Regions from separate parts of the Colwellia sp. BRX8-7 genome, predicted to be linked through region 1. Evidence: predicted binding sites of a transcription regulator. Region 1 holds the regulator's gene; the other holds the start of a gene.

The links. The regulator sigma-54, encoded in region 1, starts transcription at its own class of promoters, with help from an activator protein. The targets are predictions, from matches to a motif close to GTTGGCACGNNNNTNGNNT.
Positions count from the first base shown of each region.
Region 2: a site for sigma-54 is predicted at 10,459-10,477, ahead of fliE (flagellar hook-basal body complex protein FliE). Genes of this name have one in related genera too.

Region 1 covers NZ_JACGVP010000011.1:164,207-175,649, forward strand. The annotation lists gene efp (elongation factor P) at 1-344, shown strand, start outside; gene yjgA (ribosome biogenesis factor YjgA) at 498-1,022, opposite strand; gene pmbA (metalloprotease PmbA) at 1,130-2,497, shown strand; gene mgtE (magnesium transporter) at 2,601-3,959, opposite strand; gene H4J57_RS12570 (HPr family phosphocarrier protein) at 4,079-4,354, opposite strand; gene rapZ (RNase adapter RapZ) at 4,368-5,222, opposite strand; gene ptsN (PTS IIA-like nitrogen regulatory protein PtsN) at 5,254-5,709, opposite strand; gene hpf (ribosome hibernation promoting factor) at 5,755-6,042, opposite strand; gene H4J57_RS12590 (RNA polymerase factor sigma-54) at 6,066-7,574, opposite strand; gene lptB (LPS export ABC transporter ATP-binding protein) at 7,654-8,385, opposite strand; gene lptA (lipopolysaccharide transport periplasmic protein LptA) at 8,382-8,924, opposite strand; gene lptC (LPS export ABC transporter periplasmic protein LptC) at 8,905-9,471, opposite strand; gene kdsC (3-deoxy-manno-octulosonate-8-phosphatase KdsC) at 9,468-10,013, opposite strand; gene H4J57_RS12615 (KpsF/GutQ family sugar-phosphate isomerase) at 10,015-10,980, opposite strand; gene H4J57_RS12620 (calcium/sodium antiporter) at 11,024-11,443, opposite strand, start outside.
Region 2 covers NZ_JACGVP010000001.1:188,018-199,460, reverse strand. The annotation lists gene H4J57_RS00860 (flagellar protein FlaG) at 1-294, shown strand, start outside; gene fliD (flagellar filament capping protein FliD) at 369-1,796, shown strand; gene H4J57_RS00850 (hypothetical protein) at 2,750-3,112, opposite strand; gene fliS (flagellar export chaperone FliS) at 3,112-3,510, opposite strand; gene H4J57_RS00840 (hypothetical protein) at 3,601-3,885, opposite strand; gene H4J57_RS00835 (flagellinolysin) at 4,095-5,843, opposite strand; gene H4J57_RS00830 (sigma-54 dependent transcriptional regulator) at 6,104-7,573, shown strand; gene H4J57_RS00825 (PAS domain-containing sensor histidine kinase) at 7,820-9,007, shown strand; gene H4J57_RS00820 (sigma-54 dependent transcriptional regulator) at 8,994-10,334, shown strand; gene fliE (flagellar hook-basal body complex protein FliE) at 10,552-10,917, shown strand; gene fliF (flagellar basal-body MS-ring/collar protein FliF) at 10,981-11,443, shown strand, end outside.

The DNA of each region.
Region 1 (11,443 bases):
ATGCTGACGGTGAATTCTGGCATTTTATGAATAATGATACCTTTGAGCAAATTGCCGCTGATGAAAAAGCAGTTGTAGACTGTATTAAATGGTTAAAAGAAGGCGATCTTTGTACCATTACTTTATGGAATGGTTCACCTATCACAGTAACAACCCCTAATTTTGTTGATCTAGATGTTACAGAAACAGATCCAGGATTAAAAGGTGATACTGCCGGTACGGGTGGAAAACCAGCAACTTTACATACCGGTGCGGTTATTCGTGTACCGCTATTTATTCAAATTGGTGAGACAGTTAAAGTGGATACGCGTACGGGTGAATACGTATCGCGTGCAAGTAAATAAGCACTTTAAACGATTATCTACTGTGCTATTTTCAATAAGCGTCTTAATAAGTAGCCAGTGCATTTGGGCTACTTAGCTTTATTGTAATTTAGCAATGAATAAAATTTAGTATTAAAAAAACCTGCTAATGCAGGTTTTTTTATAGATAAACGACTAGTTTATCTGTCTAGTATGAAGTTTTAGATAATCAAATAGCTCTTTGTAATACTTGCCAAGCTTTTCTGCTTTTTTCTCTTTTGCCGCTTGTCGTACTAATTGACGTAGCTTTTGTCTTTCCATCGACTCATGCTCGTTCAGTAAAGCTTCAACAAAGTCATTACCCTCATCAATAGCGTCATCACGCATCTTTTCAAGCTTAACAAACTTAGCTGTTTCTTGTTGATGCTTATTTGCCATAACATCAAGAGCATGTTTAATTGGCTCTAAATCAGATTCTGATAATATTCTTGCCAAGTGGCGAACATGGCGACGTAATGCTTCATGTTTGTTTTTAATTTTATCAGCTAAAATTAAGGCGTCCTTAATCTCCTCAGTAAAAGGAATTTTACTGCGCTGATGCTTAGATAAATCAATAAGCGACTGTCCAAAGATTTGTAACTGGATCATTTCGCGCTTTACTTCTGATTTACTTTTTAATTCTTCATCTAATTCATCGATATCGTTAGCAGAGTCGGGCATAATATTCGTTATTAAAGTGATAATTATCGCTATTATACTCGTAAGTGCTTATGGTATACAGCGCATATTCTCCAATTTCCTGCATTTATAGAAGAAAACAATAAATTATGACTGAAACGATGAACGCTAAACAATCGATGAACGAACAATTAAGAGACGTTGAGCAACGTGTAGCACAAGTACTCGACTTAGCAAAATCGCTAGGAGCAGATGCAGCTGAAGCTTCTATAAGCCGCCAACAAGGGTTAAGTGTTGGTACGCGGTTTGGTGAAGTTGAAACGGTTGAGTTTACTAATGACGGTGCATTGGGTATTACTGTTTACCAGCAAGGTCGTAAAGGGAGTGCTTCAACCGCAGATTTATCAGAAGCGGCGTTAAAACAAACAGTACAAGCGGCGGTTAATATTGCAAAGTATACCTCTGTTGACGACTGTTCAGGATTAGCAGACAAGGACATGCTTGAAATGTCGCCTGCTGATTTAGACTTATATCACCCAAAAGTTTTGACAACAGACCAAGCTATTCAACTCGCCAAAGAATGTGAAGATAGTGCGCTAGCGTATGATCCTCGTATTACTAACTCAGATGGTGCATCACTTGATAGCTTTGAAGGCTATAAAGTGTATGGCAATAGCAATGGGCAGATTGTTGGCTATCCAAGTTCTCGACATAGTTTAAGCTGCGTAATGATCGCCTCTGAAGGTGATGATATGCAAAGAGATTATGCTTACACCGTCAATCGTGATTTTGATTTAATGGATAATGGCATCGCTATTGGTGTGCAAGCATCAAAAGAAGCGCTATCGAGATTAAATGCTCAAAAATTACCGACAGGAAAAGTGCCGGTGATGTTTCGTGCCGATATTGCTAATTCCATTTTTGGACATTTTATTGCGGCGATCAGCGGTGGCAATTTATACCGTAAATCATCTTTTTTAATGGACGCTATTGGTAAACAAGTTTTTCCTGACTTTTTAAACATCAGTGAACGCCCTCATATTTTAAAGGGCTTAGCGAGTAGTGCTTTCGACAGTGAAGGCATAAAAACGGTTGACCGTGAAATTATTGTCGATGGTTGTTTAGAGACCTATCTATTAACCAGTTACTCAGCACGTAAGCTAGGGCTTAAATCTACTGGCCATGCCGGTGGTATTCATAATTGGCAAATTAACGCCAAAGGTTCTGCCAATGGTGGTGACTTTAATGCCATGTTGAAAAAACTCGGTACTGGCTTTCTTGTCACTGAATTAATGGGACAAGGCGTTAATGTAGTCAATGGTGATTATTCACGTGGCGCTGCCGGTTTCTGGGTTGAAAACGGCGAAATTGCTTACCCGGTATCAGAAGTTACCATTGCGGGTAATTTATCTGATATTTTTAAAGGCTTAGTTGCTGTCGGTAGTGATGTTGATTTACGAGGCAGTATTTTAACGGGTTCATTGTTAATTGAAGAGATGCAGGTTGGCGGCAATTAATCAAATCGTGTTATTTTAATAAGGTACATTTGATTATTAAAACCAACAGACTAGTATTGAGATCTTGAAAAGGTATCAAGATCTCAATAAGCCCATATCTAGTTTAGGTTAGGAATAAAGTTGCAGTACCTAAGAAAGCGAATATTCCAACCACATCGGTAATCGTTGTTAATATCACACTACCAGCGAGAGCAGGGTCAATATTCATCCTTTTCAAAAACAGCGGGATAGCGACACCAGCGATACCAGCAGCGGTTAAATTCATTAACATTGCAAAGGCTATAACGCCACCAAGCATTAAATTTTGTTGCCAAATAGCCACAACACCAGCAATTAATACCGCCCAGATAACGCCATTAAGAAAACCAACAGCAAGTTCTTTCTGAATAAGTATTCTCGCATTTGAGTCGCCAACATGGCCTAGCGCAATGGCGCGAACAACCAGTGTTAAGGTTTGGTTACCGGCAACACCACCCATACTAGGCACTAAAGAATTTAAAATAGCTAAAATAGCCAGTTGGCTTAAAACACCTTCGAACATACTCGATACAGCAACAGCAAGTAGTGCGGTAATGAGATTAACGCCAAGCCAAATAGAGCGTTGTTGCGTGCTTTTTAAAACCGGAGCAAAGGTATCTGCCTCTCCATCTAAACCCGCCATACTCATCATCGAATGCTCGGCATCTTCACGAATAATATCGATAACATCGTCTATCGTGATACGACCAAGCAAACGGCCTTCATCATCAATCACTGGTGCAGAGAACCAATCAAATTTTTCAAAGAGTTGTGCTACGTCACTATCAGACAAATGCACTTGAATTGCTTCGATATCTTTATCAATGAGTGTTGAGACGATAATTTCAGGTTTGGCGGTAATTATCGCCGCTAGAGAAACGGCGCCAATAAAGTGATTTTTACCATCGACCACATAAAAAGAATCGGTCGCTTCAGGTAAATCACCTCGTAAGCGTAAATAGCGCAATACCACATCAACCGTTACATCGGGACGAATTGTTATGGTATCGGTGTTCATGATACCGCCAGCGGTATCTTCTTCAAATGATAACGCTGCTTCGACTCGACCTCGGTCTTGCGAGTCCATAGCACTTAATACTTCTTGATAAACACTATCGGGTAGAGTACGTAAAACTTCAGCTAAATCATCAACATCCATGCCTTCAGCAACGGCGGCTAATTTTTCAGGGCGGATAGTTTTTAAAATGCCTTTTCGAACTTCCTCATTGAGTTCTTCAAGTACTTCACCGTGATTATCAGCGTCGATAAGTTGCCATAAAACGGCACGACTTTTCGGGTGAGATGACTCTAATATTAAAGCAATATCATAAGCTGGCATGTTCTGTAGTAATTTTCGAACGTGCACAAACATACCGCTACCAAGTGCTTTATTGACTTGTTGCAGGCGTTGATGATTTTGTTGTTGCTCTGATATTTCCGGCATAAAGTTTTCCTGTGCCGCAGTAATACGAAAATTATATTGTTTATATCTTAGTCAAGATGCGCTGGCTAAGGTGTTGTAATGAATGATAACGTAACTTTATTTTTTATTCAGTCTTTTTATCATTCGTCTTCATCAAATTTATCAGAAAATAACTGGCATACATCGTCAAGTGCTTGTTGAGCATCTTCTCCTTGGGTAATAACCTCTACTGTTTTTCCAAAGCCACCGGCCAGTAACATTAACCCCATAATACTACTGGCATCAGCTTCTTTGCCCTCTAAGCAAATAGTAACGTTAGCATTAAGCTTTTGGCTTAACTGGGCAAGTTTAGTGGCAGCACGTGCATGTAATCCCAGTTTATTGCTAATGGTTAATGATTTATTATATTTTGGCATACAGTGACCGTTATTAAGTGCTTTGTATTTTAATATCGCGATGATGAGACTGAACATCTTCGCGTTCTTTTCTAAGATTGTTTGCTAATATTTCTGCAATATAAACCGATCGGTGTTTTCCACCCGTACAACCAATGGCGATAGTAATATAGCTGCGATTGTTTCTTTCTAAGTGGGGTAACCACGTCATCATAAAACTGTTAATTTGCCAGATAAATTTAGTGACAATCGGTTGGCTAGCAAGAAAGTCTCGCACGGGTTGATCTAAACCGGTAAAACCTTTTAAGTCTGTTTCCCAAAAAGGGTTAGGCAGAAAACGTGCATCAAAAACATAATCTGCGTCTTGTGGTACACCGTGTTTAAAGCCAAAAGATTCAAACACCACCACCATAGATGCCGAGGTTTTGCCTAAAATTCGCTCACGCACTAAATCAGATAATTGATGAGGTGATAACTGACTGGTATTAATATACAAACCCGCACGCGTGGAAATAGGCTCAAGCAGCTTTTTCTCTAAAGAGATGGCTTGGTCGAGTGGGATATTTTGTTTAATCAAAGGATGTAAACGACGCGTTTCACTAAAACGTCGAATAAGATCAGAGTCATCAGCATCTAAATACAGAATATCGAGTTTTACCGTTTTTGGTAGATAATCTAATATTTCTGAAACGTCATTAGGGTCATTGGGTAAGTTACGTACATCTAAACTAACCGCTACTTTGTCGTAATCATTAATAACGGTATGTGCTAATGCAGGCAATAAATTCACCGGAATATTATCGACACAGTAGTAGCCTAAATCTTCGAGTACACGTAAGGCGACACTTTTACCTGACCCTGAGCGACCACTGACTATCAAGAGTTTCATTTGAGTTTTCCTGGATTATTATTAGATTTTATTAACGTTTAGCATGCTTTATTAAAGTAAAAAGCTCTTGCGAATTTTGGCATTTTCTTACTTGCTTTGCGAATTGTTTAGTACTAAATATTTGCGCAATACTTTGTAAGGTATCTAAATGTTGTTGGCAGTTTTCTTCAGGTACAAATAACGCAATAATAATATCGACAGCACGGTTGTCTATCGCATCAAATTCAACGGCTTGTTCACTGGTCAGCAATACAGCAATAACTTGTGACGTGTTAGTTAATCGACCATGAGGAATCGCAATGCCATTTCCTATGCCGGTAGAGCCAACCTTTTCACGCGCCATTAAGCTTTCGAATAATTGATGAGTATCAATATTATCGAATTTTTTTGCCGCAGTTTCGCTAATTATTTCAAGGAGTTTTTTTTTGCTTGTACCCTTAATCGCACACAGGGTGCAATCAAGGGTAAGGATATCTTGCAACTTCATTATACTACTTAGATTCTTTGGTGAGTGAACAGGCGATAAACAGCATTAATGCTGATTCGTTTTACCTTTGTACTTCAATATTTGCCGGTCAAGCTTAACAACAAGACTATCAATAGAGGCATACATGTCAGCATTTTCAGCTTTTGCATGTAAATCAGAGCCACTAACGTGAACAGTCGCTTCAGCAATTTGATTTGATTTTTCAACGGTGAGAACAACATGAACATTATTGATATGATCAAAATGTCGGCTTAATTTTGCCATCTTTGTCGTGACGTTTTCTCGTAAAGCTTCGGTAATGTCAACATGGTGGCCAGAAAGATTAATTTGCATAAGCTTAATTCCTCATCTTTTCGTTAAAGTAAACTTTTTCGTTGGTTAGAAGGTGGAATAGAAAGTGACTCTCGATATTTTGCTATGGTACGTCGAGCTACATTTATCCCTTGATCGGCTAATAAATCAGCCATTTTACTATCACTAAGTGGTTTTGCTGGGATTTCGGCAGCAACAAATTTTTTGATTAATGCACGAATAGCTGTTGATGAACATTCGCCACCGCTTTCGGTGCCAACATGGCTTGAGAAGAAAAACTTCAGTTCGAAAATTCCACGTGGCGTATGCATATACTTTTGTGTCGTCACTCGTGAAATGGTTGATTCATGCATATCGACAGCTTCGGCAATATCATTTAAAACCATTGGACGCATGGCTTCATTACCATGTTCAAAAAAGCCAATTTGACGTTGCACAATACAGTTTGACACTTTTAATAAGGTATCATTACGGCTTTCTAAGCTTTTAATAAACCATTTAGCTTCTTGTAAATTTGAGCGAATAAATTGTGTGTCAGCTGTCGACTTCATCGAACGTGACATCGAAGCATATTGCTGATTCACCGAAAGTTTTGGCGCAGTATCAGGATTTAATTCGACCACCCAACGGCCATTTTTCTTTTCAACAGAAACATCAGGAATAACATACTGATCGTCACTCTTCATCACACTATCGCCGGGTCTAGGGTCAAGTGATTGAATAAGACGCACTACTTCGCGCAGTTGCTCTTCTTTCAGTCGAGTTTTACGCATTAATGTACGATAGTCTCGGCTACCCAGTAGATTAATATGGTCACGCAAAACTAACTTACTTTCTGCTAACCAAGGTGTAGCGGGGTCAAATTGATTAAGTTGAATGATTAAACATTCTGAAATAGAACGAGCAGCGACACCAACAGGATCAAAGAGGTTAATACGTTTTAGTACCACCTCAATTTCATCAAGCTCTACTCCTTCAATGGCAACACTTTCTAAAATGTCTTCACTAGATACCGTTAAGTAACCGGCGTCATCAACAGCATCAATAATTGCTGTCGCTATAGCGCGGTCTGTTTCGGTAAAAGGGCTTAATTCCATTTGCCAGCGCAAATGATCTTGAATGGAGTCTTGAGTCTCGCCTTGGTAAGTATAATCTTCTGAAGCTGGGCCTGAGCTTGAACTTGCTGCACCAGCCGTGTAGTTATCATCCCAAGTGGTATCCATGTTTAATTCTTCAGGGATATCGTTCTTGTCCATGGCTTCAGTGGTGGTGATTTCATCAATGGTAGGCGTAGCGTCTTCGCTACCATCAGAAGCGGGGGCTTCTTTAACATCACCAGTACCGGCAGTGTGAGCTTCTTCAAGGTTGTCAGTACTTTTATCTTCAGGATTATTTGAAGACTCATCCATTTCTAATAATGGATTACTTTCTAAGGCTTCCTGAATTTCTTGTTGAAGCTCTAACGTAGACAGTTGCAGCAATTTGATTGCTTGCTGCAATTGTGGCGTCATGGTTAATTGTTGTCCTATGCGGAGTTGTAGAGTAGGGCGCATTTAGGTCATTAACTTCCTATTATTTTTAATGGGATATTTTCGTTTTTTTCATACGAAGATACTATTCATTTACTGACTACTATAGCGTGAATTGTTCACCAAGGTATACATCTCTTACGTGTTGATTTGCAAGAATTTGATCTGCAGTACCTTCTGCAATAAGTTCACCATGACTAACAATATACGCATGTTCACATACATCGAGAGTTTCACGTACATTGTGATCAGTGATCAACACACCAATGCCACGTTCTTTTAAGTGTAGAATAATTTTTTTAATATCACCTACTGAAATTGGATCAACACCAGCAAAAGGTTCATCTAATAAAATAAATTTTGGTTCAGCAGCTAATGCGCGAGCAATTTCTACTCGGCGGCGTTCACCACCAGATAAGCTCATGCCTAAATTATCTTTGATATGACCTATGTTGAATTCTTCAACAAGATGTTCTAATTTCTCTTCACGTTCAGCATCTGATAATTCTTTTCGTGTTTGTAAAATAGCCATAATATTGTCGTAAACACTGAGTTTTCGAAAAATAGAGGCTTCTTGTGGTAAATATCCGATGCCTTTTCTCGCACGCTCATGCATAGGCGCTAACGTCAGGTTTTCGTCATTTAAGATAATATCGCCACTATCACTTTCAACTAAACCCACAATCATATAAAAAGAAGTTGTTTTTCCGGCACCATTTGGGCCCAGTAAACCGACTATTTGTCCTGCTGAAACTTGCATACTGACATTTTTAACCACTTTTCTGCCTTTATAGGCTTTGGCAAGGCCTTTTGCCATTAGGGTGCTAGTGCTCATAAATTAATTTTTTCCTGAGTTTTCGCGTCTGTGGTTGTCGCTTTAATTTTTTCTTTCGGCTGAAAAATCGTTTTAGTGCGTTCGTTAGATTTACTTTCAGCATTAACATACTGAGTGGCAATATTGTAAGTAATTCTACTGCCACTAACCTCACTACCTTCTTGCTGTAATAACGCATTTCCTGAAATTATCACTAAATTATTTGCGGGCTCATATCTTATTTCGTCTGCTTGTAAGCTAAGAGGAGTGCCATCGGCTAAGGTTTGTTTAAAGGTTGCTGGCTTCCCTTTAGCGATATAGGTTTTTTCTTCACTGCCAGATTGAGTCAGCACTTGTACTAAATCAGCACGTATAACTAATGAACCTTGAGTGATCACCACGTTATCAATATAGCTGAATATTTTATTTTTAAGATCAACGGCTTGTCTTGAAGCGTTAATTTCAATCTTTTGTTTTATATCAAATTTTTCAGCGAAAGCTGACGAAAATAGCGGAGTTGATAACAATAAGCACAGTAGGCTATTTTTTAACAATTTCATAAATTGATTTCACATGTTTAGTTAGTGTCATTTGGTTGGTGTTTAAGTCGACAATTAAACCTTTACCATCGATGGTAAATCCTTTACCGATAATTTTAATTTCTTGTTCTGAACTTATGATGTTAGTTTTTAGATCAAGTTCAAAGTATTTTCCTTGAACTTCTTGTAATAAGCTATCGGGATCTGTTGCTAACAGGCGGACATGCTTTTCTAATTTTACCCGGTTGTTATTGTATAATATGCCTTCATTGGCAGATATTTTCCATGCGGGCGCATCATTTTTTGGATGAAGTGTGTATTGAGGAAACTCAAAGTTGGTAATACTTAACTCAGGGTAATGTTCCATACGATGGGCATCAACAACATAAGCTAAACTTCCTTGATGTTTATAAACATTACTGTGTAAATTTTCGGCAATAAAATCAGGGGTCAGCGTCTTATCAATCGCTTGTAATTGTGGTGCTGAGGAATTTCTCCATTCAATTATACCGTAAACGCCTCCCGCAATCAGAAAAAACAACAAGGTTAAACTATAAAGTCGATTCATATACTCGCACCCGAAGCATTTGCTAAGGTGTTTTGGCTAAGCATGATTAAATCGCATATTTCTCGAACAGCACCAAAACCGCCATGGTTAAAAGTGGTGTAATTTGCGATAGATAAAATACTTGGGTGGGCATCTTGAACAGCAATACCCAAGCCCACAGCGTTGATACACTCATAATCAGGCATATCATCACCAATATAAGCAATTTCCTCGAGGGATAGCTTTAATTGCTTAGCCATAGTTTTCAAGGCGGGTAATTTATTTTCTTCACCTTGAACTATATATTTAACATTTAAGGCTGACATACGTGTTGCGACAATATTTGATGTTCTCCCGGTGATCACCGCTACATCGACACCGCTGGCGCCTAATGCTTTTATGCCGTAGCCATCTTTAGTGTGAAAAGCTTTTAATTCTTCACCATCGTTACCCAAATAAATACGGCCATCAGAAAAAACGCCATCAATATCACATATCAGCAGCTTTATTGTTTTCATGGTATTGAATGCTGTGTCAGTAATTTCGCCATAGAGTGTTTGCATATTAGATAAGACCTGATTTTAGTAAGTCGTGCATATTCATTGCGCCAATAGGTATATTATTGTCATTAACAATAATTAAACCATTAATTTTTTTGTCTTCCATGATCTTTAAGCCTTCGGCGGCTAGCATATCTTGATGAGCCACAGTGGGATTTTTTGTCATCACTGATGCAATAGTATCGAGATGTATATCAATACGTTCATCAAGAATACGACGTAAATCTCCGTCAGTGAATAAGCCTTGTAATTGACCACTCTCGCCGACTACCGCCGTCATCCCCAAACCTTTTAATGATACTTCAACCAACGCATCCTTAATTTTAGCATTAGCATTTACAGTTGGTAAGCGCTCACCACTATGCATTATATCGCTAAGACGTAGTAATAGGCGTTTTCCTAAACTACCACCGGGATGAGAGAGTGCGAAGTCGTCAGCGGTAAAGCCGCGAGCATTTAATAAGGCAACAGCAAGTGCATCACCCATTACTAGGGTTGCTGTGGTACTTGATGTTGGCGCTAATCCTAGTGGACAAGCCTCTTGTGAAACAGCAACACAGACATGGGTATCGCCTAGTTTTGCTAAGGTTGAGGCTGGATTCCCCGTCATCGCAATAAGTTTAGCGCCAATACGTTTTATGACTGGCACTATTGCTAACACTTCACTGGTTTCGCCCGAGTGCGAAATCGTTAACACGACGTCATCACCGGTTATCATACCTAAATCACCGTGACTTGCTTCACCAGGGTGAACAAAAAAAGAAGGTGTGCCGGTGCTCGCTAGCGTTGCAGCAATCTTACCACCGATATGGCCTGACTTGCCCATGCCAGCAATAATAACCCTACCTTTACAGTTAAACATTAACTGGCAGGCATATTCAAAGTTCTCATCAATGTACTGGGCTAACTCTGCAATAGCCTGTTGTTCTATGTGAATAACGTCTAACGCTAGTTGTTTGAAATCGTTCATTATTAGCCCGTTTTTATTTTATAAATTGCTATTATAGTGTTTGTTATTGCTTTATTTGACTAAAAAGTAGCGCTTGATAAGCGATAAAAGCGCCTATTAATAGCAAACCTTTTAAGCGTCCAATGCAAAACTTTCCGGCACGACGAGTAAAACACAGTATAAATAATAATACGGTAACGCCAAGCATGTAAGGGGCGTCACGTGCTGCGGCATCTGAATCTACTTCGCCCGGTGCAATTAGGCCAGCGAGCGAGAGTACAGCTAAAATATTAAAGATATTAGAGCCAATAATACTCCCTAGCGCTAAATCATCTTCTTTCTTGATAATACTCATAATACTTGCAGCAAGTTCTGGCAAGCTTGTGCCAACGGCAATAACGGTCAAACCAATCACTAAGTCACTGATACCAAATGCTTTAGCAATAAAAACAGATGAATCGACCAGGTAGCTAGCACTCATAGG
Region 2 (11,443 bases), on a different contig from region 1:
AAAAATAACAAAGAGCAATCGGCTACTTCTGTTAATGAGCAAGTTAAAGAAGACAACCAAGCACCATTAACACCACAACAACTTGAGAAAGTGGCGCAGCAATTGCAGGATTTTGTTGGTGAAATGAACCGGGGCTTAGAGTTTATTGTTGATAAAGATTCAGGACGAGATGTTATCAAGGTTATTGATAAAAATAGTGGTGATTTAGTCAAACAATATCCATCAGAAGAGGTCTTAACCTTAGTGACTAAACTTTCTGATATGGTTGGTAGTTTTGTTAACGCGAAAGTGTAGGTTTTTTTTGTTGTAGTATACTTGTGTTGTTATAGTTAATTTAGTTACATTTATAGAGAAATAGAGGAGGTCTTATGCCTGACTTAACGTTTACAGGAATAGGTTCTGGATTACAGGTTAGCGAAATTGTTAGTGCAATTGTTGGTGCTGAAACTGCTCCTTATGTTTCTAGGTCTAATAAACAGCAAGCAGAGATCACCACTGATATCTCTGCTATTGGTGCATTAAAGTCCGCCTTAGAGAGTGTCTCTAACTCTATTGCTGATTTGGCTGATGCTGATAAATATCAACAACGAAGAGCTAGTGGCGCTGATGGTTTTGTTGAATTATCGGCAAGTAAAGATGCTCAAATGGGTAATTACTCTGTAAAAGTTGATGCTTTAGCGCAATCTCACAAACTAATATCTGGTGCTATTGGTGATGCTGAAGCTGTTGGTGAAGGGACATTAAATATTGCTGTAGCAACCAGTAATTTTGATATTGCCGTTTCAGCCACCGATACCTTAAGTGACATTCGTGATGCTATTAATGACAGTGTTGACAACGATTCTGTTATTGCCACTATAGTGACCGATGATCTTGGTCAACACCTTATTATGACCAGTAAAGAAACGGGTGTTGCTAATGCTATTACTACTACCGTTAGTGATGTTAGTGATGGGAATGATACTGATAATCTCGGCTTGTCTCGTCTTGCTTATGATGTTTCAGATGTCGATCCGCTTAATCATATTACAAATTTAGCAGAAGTTGATAAAGCTGTAGATGCGCAAATTACCATTGATGGTACTTTGGTTGTTTCTAGTAGTACGAACGAATTTAAAAATGTTATTGACGGTGTTGATATCACTGCAAAAAAAATGCATGACGTTGATGATGATATAAGCAAAATTAGTTTCAGTGCTAATAATGCTAATATACAATCTGGTGTTGAAAAATTTGTTGAAAGTTATAATGAATTACAAAAGTTAAGTAAGCAATTGGGAGCAGCTGGAGAGGGGGGAACAGGCCCTTTAGCTGGAGATTCTTTATTACGTGGGGTTATGGGTAAATTACGTCAAGAGCTCAGTAAAAGTTTTGATGCTGGTAATGGCAATAGTATGTCTTTATCTGAACTCGGTGTGCGAAGTGATCGCTTTGGTGTGTTGACTTTAGATACTGAAGATTTAAATGAGTTTATTGAAAGTGATGTTGGTGGTGTACAGCAATTTTTTGTTGGCAGCGATTCAAATAATGGTTTTGCTAGTTCACTAAAAGAGCTTACTAGTTTTTATACTGACTCAGACGGTATTATTCAAAACCGTATAGACAGTAGAACCAGTCAATTAGATAGAATAGATGATGACCGTATAGCGTTTGGCCGTAAGATTGAATCATTAGAGGCGCGTTTATATGCTCAGTATAATGCGATGGATTTAATTGTGGCGGGCTTGAATTCTACTAGCTCTTATTTAATGGCCCAATTAGACAATATGCCAGGAGTGGTTAGAAAAAATAACTAATAAGTTATGAAGTGAAGCATGAGTCAATAAACCAATTAAACTTTAACTCTCGATAATTAACATGGCTAATTGATAGTAAATATCATTCAATGTTTGTGTAGGGTGGGATCCAAAACTAAACAATTGGAACTTCGAAAAAAACTCTAAGAAGATGATTATCAGTAAATGTTAAGATAACTGCTCTCAGTAAATTACTCAGTAAACAGTCTAGTCACCAAAAGTAATTAGTGAAATAGTCACCAGCTAAGGACTAGTGCCATTTAATGGATTTATAAGTTGCATATCCTTCGATAAAATAATAACAAGCGATTTTATAGCAATGATGCTATTTTTATAAAGGTTAGTCGATTGGCTATTGGTTAAATTACCCTTTGTCTTTACTCTACCAATGGTTGAACTGCTCCTAATGACTTCGTTGGCATTACCTTCTATTTTTCTATTTGCGTTTTGTTTTGTTGTCTTGCAAGGCCAGGTATTGATATTTCGACAATATTCTTCAAACGATCACTTAAATCAGGCGCCAACGTCTTTTTCCAATTGCAGTGTCCTTTTGGACAACAAGTCTTCGCTGTATAACACTACTAGTAGTTAATGGATTAGCTATTGATATAAGATTACCAGCATTTTTTATGTAGGTAATGTTGTTTACCTCAAATTAACCATCATAAAGCTAAGTATAGTTACCATTGGTTAAAAATTAAACGTGTTATTTGTGGGTGTGGAATGTTAATTATACAAAATGGATGCTAATTACACCGAGCTTTAGATAAGAGTTTTACAAATACTTAAAATAAAATAAAATGAAGTCATAGCACTTAATATTCCGGTGAAGAAACTTTTGTAGGTGTTAGGCGTTTTTACGAACCAATATTTGGCTATTAGGAGTAAAAATAACGCAGATAAACACTTAAGGATCGTTATTGGGAAAATTTGATTATCAAACTTTAGTTTAACTAATACTGTTGATAGGACTTAGCCACTTTTTTGCTTTTTTTAAGTTTGATGGCTTGATCATAAATGCCTTGTTTACATAGCTCAGATTTAGTTGTTAATTTGTTATCGAGGTCAAGCATTTCTTGTACTAACTCAGGTTGAGCACTTATTTCTTGAGCTTTATGCTGTTTAAATAAGCGCGTAATTAATAGCTCTCGTTTAGACATTAATTCAGTTATTTCTTTATTGGAAGGGTGTACTTCAGTGTTTTCTAAATCTTGAAGAGTGGCCTGCGAGATCGTGTTAATTTCTAGTATACGCGACAATATTTGTCGCGATATTTTATTAATTGTATCAAGTGATTTTTTGGTGCTATCAACCATTAAAAACTCACCTGATTTTGGCTTTCAAGTGGAATAGAGTCCCAACCTGATTTTATCGGTAAAAGGATTTGGATAACCTCCTCTAGTTTGTCAGAGTCATTATTACTGCTAGCAATTAGTAACTGTTCTGAACAATATTTATAAAGTGAAGCTAGGTTTTCTGAAACTTCACCACCTTGTTTAAAATCAAGAGATCCCTCTAAAACACCAATAATAGCGATAGCGTTTGATAGTTCAGTGCCTTTTTTTTCAAAGTTTTTTTGTGAAATTGCGCCTTTAGCTGTAGCTATATTACCTAATAACTTTTGAAATAGCATAGCAACTAATTGATAAGGTGATGCCTGCTGAGCAGTACTTTTATTGGTTTGTTGGTACTTTTTAAGTGATGCATGTGTCATAGACACCTCCTAGTTAGCTATACCTTCAGTATAGAAAACTTGTAGAATTGAAACAATAGCTGTAGTTGATAACGTTAAAAATTCGCTAATTTAAACTAATGGCTGGTTATTTACGGTGACCGCAAAGCCTTCATTTTTTGCTTTTTGATAAGCCTTTAGTAACACATCATGAGTTATATCTTCTTTGTTATTTAAGACACCGTTACTTATTACCTCAATATTATCCCAACCGCGAGTGACTAAATACTCTTCTATTTGAGTGATTTGTTGTTCAAAAGGCATTTCTTTTGAAAACATATTGAACTCATGACGGGTTCCTTTAGTAAACTCTTTATTATCATGCATTAATTCAGCAGTGCCATTTATGATCAACATCTCATTTCCTATTATGTAAAATATGGTTATTAATACCAACTATGCTTTTTTTATGCCAAATATTTAGATTGATTTTATTAATATTATTTATTTTATTAAGTGATTGAAGTTAAATGTAAATTATGAACTTTAGATAATGGTGCTAACCGTGATAATTATAAAAATAAATAAATTCAGCGTGAGCGGATGGCAAATTTTTGACACTCGCTTTAGCCTAGTAATTTTAATATAGACTCTGCTGCTATGTTGCTCTGTGCGAGTAAAGCAGTTGTTGCTTGCTGCTTAATTTGTAAAGAGGTTAATTGCGCTGTTTCTGTTGCAAAATCGGTATCTTGTATTCGAGAACGACTTGCAGAAACGTTTTCACTAATATTGCTTAGATTTGAAATGGTGTACTCTAACCTGTTCATAAAAGCACCTAAGCCCGAACGTTGTTGACCTATATAATTAAGTGCATCATCAATTTTTTTGATTGCTGATTGGGAATCTTCAACAAGATCTACATTAGCGAGCCCCATATTTTTACTGGAAAATCCGGCAATTGCTAAATCTATAGTTTGGTTAGCATCTGCACCAATTTGAAAGTTAGTTTTTGAGCCTGCTAATGTAAATGCCGTATTATAACTTTCTAAGGCTACTTCGTCGAAAACATGACTATCCCAGTTAACACCAGCGCCATAATCACCAGCGTTATTATCGTCATCTCCACTTACAAAAAAAGCACTGAAATTAGCCGTTGTCGGAGCACCGTTTGCGCCGACGATAGTTTCTGCTCTGCTTGGGCCGCCCGATGCATCTAAACCACCAAAAGCGCCGTTGTCAGCATTACTGGTATTTATATCACTGGTAATAAAATCTTCAAAAGTAGTGCCCGCCATAATTTCAGACCTGAGCGCCTCAGTATTTGCATAACTTGTGGTAGAGTTTAAAGCAGCATCAAACGTTTGTCCGCCTGCAAGTGCGCCCATAAAAGATTTTATGCCCGTACTGCCAATCTGATTTTCTAGGTAACGCATAGCAATATAGCCGCCAGAATAGACCCCTGCCACTTCAGTTGGCGTTGAAAGTGGAGCACTATTATTGGAAAATATTGAGTTTAACTGTGATTTTATTGCAGGAACGCCTAGGTTTGATATATCAGCAGCGACTCTGGAATCAGCACCACTAACAGCTTCAGCGGTACCCTCTACAAACCAAGTAGGCGTGTTAGATAAGTCCATTTGGTTTGCCATAACGGCATGGACCACTTCATGCAACAATGTCGATTTTAAAAGTTTTGTTTTATCAGCATCAAGTGAAGAAAAATCAGCTAAATCTATAGTCATAGTTAAATTGGCGCCTGTGCCACTAGCATAGGCAACTGAAGCTAATACGCCGCCAATAGCGTCAAATTCTAGATCTATTTTAAATTTAGCCCCATCACCTGTTAAGCCTAATACATCTTGAATGATGTCTTCAGATTCGGCTAAAACACCACTTTGAAGAATTTGAAGAATATTTCGTTCAGCTTCAGTTCCTCCACCTGAAGCAACTTGATCCGTTTGCTCAAAAATATTATTACCCCCAAAAGAGGTGGTACTATTAATTCTGTCTAATTCTAGCTTTAATTGCTCTGATTCTTTATTTAGAGCGCCCTTATCGTCTGTAGATAAAGACCCATTACTCGCTTGTAGTGATAAGTCGCGCATTCTAAAAAGAATATTTGTTGATTCTGTTAAAGCACCTTCAGCGGTCTGAGCCATGGAAATACCATCATTAGCATTTCGTTGTGCCACCGCTAAGCCATTAATTTGTGAAGTTAGTCTATTAGATATTTGTAAACCAGCTGCATCATCAGCTGCTGAATTAATGCGCATACCAGATGACAGTCGAGCAAAGGTGACCGATAACTTATTCGTGTTATCGGTGAGTTGTCGTTGTAAAAACAAGCTTGTTACATTGGTATTTATGCTAACCATAGCACTCTGCTATCAACAAATTATCCTAGAGTATTTATCGGCAAATTTTTACTTATCTTTAGACATTTTATATTTATATGAAGATAGCGATATTTATCATTGAGATAGAGACTCGGTACCTGACTTGATTTATCGAGTGAAAAATTCCTATACTATTTAAGTCAATTTTATGACGTTACAGTGTCAATTTATTGTTGCTTATTTACTATATCTCGCTAGAATAAAATTATAGATAACAAAAATATGGTTTTTTTAGATATATGCAGGGTCAAAAACATGTACTTGTCGTTGATAACGACATTGCCAGACGCGATCAAATAGCGACCGTATTATCATTTGTCGGTGAACATTTTTATGTGTGTCCTGAAGATGATATTGAGCAGTATTTTAAAGAAACTGATAATATTCTTACGGTGGTTTTGTGTGGCAAGGTCAGTGATTTACTGGTCGATTTTGTTAAAAAACACCCTGAAACACCTTTTATCCTCCATGATGTACTCGACGCGACTTTATTAAGTGGTGCTGTTAATGTTTTAGGCAGTTTAGCTGTGCCTTTAAATTATGCTCAGCTTACCGAGCAAGTACACCACTGTCATCAATACCATAACCAATTACCCTCGAAGCGAAATCACAACGGTCCTAATTTGTTATTCCGCTCTTTAGTGGGCGCCAGTGAACCTATGTTACAAGTGCGCTTTTTAATTGAACAAGTGGCTAGTACGCAAGCGAGTGTCTTGGTTTTAGGTGAGTCAGGTACGGGTAAAGAAGTTGTCGCACGTAATATTCATAATTTATCTGACCGCGCTAAGGGGCCTTTTGTTCCGGTTAACTGTGGCGCTATACCCGGTGAATTATTGGAAAGTGAATTATTTGGTCATGAAAAAGGTGCCTTTACGGGCGCTATTTCTACCCGTAAAGGGCGTTTTGAAATGGCCGAGGGTGGCACGTTATTTCTTGATGAAATAGGTGACATGCCTCAACCCATGCAAGTTAAGCTACTTCGTGTTCTGCAAGAACGTACTTTTGAGCGTGTCGGTGGCGCAAAGAGTATTAAAACCAATGTGCGTATTATTGCTGCAACCCATCAGCACTTAGAAGATATGATCACCGCGGGCACATTCCGCGAAGATTTATTCTATCGTCTTAATGTTTTTCCTATCGAAACACCGGCATTACGTGATAGAAAAGAAGATATTCCATTACTGATTAAAGAACTTATTTCTCGTTTTGAAGCAGAGCAAGGACAAAGCGTTCGTTTTACTGAGCAAGCGATTGAATCTTTAAAATTACATGCTTGGGCAGGTAATGTTCGAGAATTATCTAACTTAATTGAACGTATGATCATTATGTTTGCTGAGCAAGTGGTTAATGTCAGTGAATTACCAGCAAAGTATCGTCATATTGATGTTGAAGAGTATCAACCTGAATACCCTGATGAGTTGCAAGAACGTGATGCGATAAATGAGCTATTTTCTGGCTTTGATTATGATGACGAAGAAGATACCAGTAGTTTTGCTGACCAACCAGAAGAAGCATCTGTGGTTGATGTTTTGCCAAACGATGGCTTGAATTTAAAAGAATACTTAGCGGAACTTGAAGTGTCGATGATAAACCAAGCACTTGAGAAAAATGACTGGGTTGTTGCACGCTCGGCAGAACTATTAGGGATGCGTCGAACCACATTAGTTGAAAAAATGCGTAAGTATAACTTACAAAAAAACACGAACTAATATCCTACGTTAACCAGGTGTATTGATTGTTATATCCGTTATTACACCAGCCGTTGTACTGGAAAGTATCGCGACGGTTAGCGTCTTTGTCTTTGGTTGAACTGAATATTATTAGACAGTAAAGCCAAATCTTTGACGGCAAGAATTGTTCTAAAAATCGCTTCTAACATCATGTAAATTAATATAAAACCTCTTTGGCATAATTAATGCTTTATTCAGTTGGTATTTTTAAATTGAGTAAAGTATATGGCCGTTGCAGTTTCACATTCATCAGCATCTTCTAAATTGTCTACACCCATTCATTGTGTGGAAGATAATCTGTTTCATAAAGCTAAATTTGCTTTTACTCCGCAGTCATTTGCTCATAGCGATACGTTAGAAAGTGAAGCATACCGTGGCGAGCTATCGTTACTTCGTCAAAAGTCTAATCAACTTGAGCAAATTATTGATGTTATGCCGACCGGGATGATAATGCTTGATGGTAACGGTATTGTTATTAAAACCAATAAAATTGCTAGTTTGTTACTCGATGAACCGATTCTTGGTCAAGCTTGGTTTGATGTTATTAAACGCTCGTTTAAACCTCGTGCCGACGATTGGCATGAAGTGTCATTGAAAGACGGCCGCCGGGTTAAATTAGAAATTACTGCTTTAGGTGATCAACCTGGCCAGTTAATTATGATCACTGATTTGACCGAAACGCGTTTATTACAAGATAAGCTTAGCCATATGCAGCGTTTATCGTCATTAGGTCATTTGGTTTCAAAGCTTGCTCATCAAATTCGCACACCACTTTCTGCCGCTATGTTATATGGCGCAAATTTAAAAAATAAAAAGCTTTCTTCAGAGGATCGAAGTAGCTTTCAAGACAAATTAATGGCGCGCTTGCACGACTTAGAACAACAAGTAAACGATATGTTGTTGTTTTCAAAAAGTGGCAAGCAAAAAGTTGTTGAACCACTTTCAATTAATAAACTCATTACGCATTCAGTTAACGCCGTAGAAGCATTAATTGTTCAGGCCAAAGCGAAAGTAAACATTAAGCTTTGTGATGATGATTGCCAAATCTTAGGTAATAAACGTGCGTTAAGCGGTGCTATTGAAAACTTAATTCACAACAGTTTACAAGTTATTAAGCAGGGTGCGGAGATTTCCATTACCACCTACTGCCAAAATGAATACGCTTATATTAGTGTACAAGATAATGGTCAAGGTATTAGTGAAGAGCTTGCCAATAAAATTTTTGAACCTTTCTATACATCAAGGGCACAGGGAACCGGCTTAGGTTTAGCGGTGGTAAAGTCAGTTGCTAAGGCTCATCAAGGCGATGTTCGCTTAGTGAGTAAGCCAGGAGAGGGCGCGCACTTTTGTATTCACTTACCTATTTTAGACACAAACAATGTTAACGGGGAGAACACTAATGAATCAAAGTAAAATATTAGTTGTTGAAGATGATGCAGGATTACGTGAAGCCCTGATGGATACTTTAAAGTTATCAGGTTATCAATGTATTGAAGCTCAATCAGGTGAAGATGCTTTACTCACGCTTAAAGAACAAAGTGTTGATCTCGTCGTTAGTGACGTGCAAATGGATGGTATGTCGGGCTTAACACTGCTCAATAGTATTAAAAGAAATTGGCCAAATTTACCTGTGCTGATAATGACGGCATACGGTACGATTCATGATGCTGTTCAAGCGATGCGTGATGGCGCCTGTAATTATATGGCAAAACCTTTTGCGCCAGAAGTGCTGCTCAATATGGTTAACCAATATGTGCCATTGAATGTGACTAGTCGGCATGAACCTGTGGTTGCTGACGCACAAAGTATTGAACTATTAGCGTTAGCAAAGAAAGTCGCGACCACAGATGCTTCTGTTATGGTGCTCGGCCCCAGTGGCTCTGGCAAGGAAGTATTAGCACAATACGTTCATTACCATTCGAACCGAAGTGATAAGCCCTTTGTTGCCATAAACTGTGCTGCAATTCCAGAGAATATGCTGGAAGCGACTTTATTTGGTTATGAAAAAGGTGCCTTTACCGGAGCCATTCAAGCGTGCCCAGGTAAATTTGAACAAGCACAGGGCGGTACTATTTTATTAGACGAGATCACTGAAATGGATCTTGGCTTACAAGCAAAAATTTTACGGGTCTTACAAGAGCGAGAAGTTGAACGCTTAGGAGGTCGTAAAACAATTAAGCTTGATGTTCGTGTTATCGCAACCAGCAACCGTGATTTAAGAGTTGCTGTAAAAGATGGCATCTTCCGTGAAGATCTCTACTACCGTTTAAATGTCTTTCCATTAACTTGGTTAGCATTAAATAAACGCAGAGATGATATTGTGCCATTAGCCAAACATTTAATTACTCAAGCATCGTTAGCGAATAACATGGCTATTCCAGAACTAACCGCTTCGGCGAGAAATAAACTGACGAGTTACGATTGGCCAGGCAATGTTCGTGAATTAGATAATGTTATTCAACGAGCCATTATTTTGCATAGCGACCAGATTATTAATGCCGGTGACTTGTTAATTGAAAATTTCGACAGTGAAATTATTACTGACGTGGCGTTAGAAAATAATAGCGAAGACATGCTTGGTAATGAATTAAAAATACAAGAGCATCAAATTATTCTTGATACCCTCACCGCTTGCCAAGGTAGCCGTAAAGATGTTGCTGAACGATTAGGCATTAGCCCAAGAACGCTTCGCTATAAAATAGCAAGAATGCGTGATTCGGGCATTCAAATACCAGCCTAACAATCGCTCAAAAGGGTAATTTTCCTATAAAGCCAATATTTTCATTTAAAATATTGGCTTTACTGCTATTTGCAGTTTTCACTCATTAAACCTTCCATAACCTCGATAATTCTTTAATTCTCATACTGGCACCATGCTTGCAATATCATCGTTATATCGTTACTTAAACCGTTATTTATAGGCTTAGTAGCAAAAAATTGACACAAGTGAGTAGTTCATGAATATCGATACCAATTCTTTATACGCACAAATGCAAAGTATGTCGCTTGGAAACTCTTCGGTGCAGGGGGCTTCATTTGAAAAAATGGGCAATAACCTTGGCATGGGAGACAGTGCTATTCCAGCGCTGAATAAGTCGACCAGTAATTTTGGCGATATGCTTAAAGATGCGGTGAATAATGTTAACGATATTCAAAAAGAGTCTGGAGCAAAGAAAATAGCTTTTGAAATGGGCGACCGCAGCGTTACGCTCGCTGATACCATGGTTGCTTCCGCTAAAGCTGGTATTGCTTTTGATGCTACCGTACAAGTACGTAATAAGTTTGTTGAAGCATATAAAGAAATAATGAATATGCCAGTTTAACAATACATTAGTATAAAATAGATAGTATTTCGTAATAAAATCAAGTGGTAGTGGAGAAATTAAGTGGCTGATACTGATAATAATTCAATGGTTGCTGCCGATGGCGGCACCGGGTTAATGGCAAGTGATGGTGCTGATAATATGGCTGATGAGCAAAAATCAGGCTTTGCTTCTGCTATGGGTAATGTCGATTTATTACGCCAAGTCACCTTAATTATGGCATTAGCAATATGTTTAGCTATCGCTGTTTTTGTTATTATGTGGGCAAATCAAGCCGAATATAGATTTCTTGCCAAACAACCTACCGAACAATTAATCAAAACAATGGACTTTCTAGACGCTAACCAAGTGGATTATCGTCAAGCAAACAACACTATTTCAGTACAAAGTGATCAATATCAAGAAATTAAAATTTTACTCGCTCGTGAAGGTTTATCTGATGAACCAACAGAAGGTAGTGAAATTATTATGCAAGATATGGGTTTTGGTGTCAGCCAGCGCCTTGAAACAGAACGTCTTAAGTTTT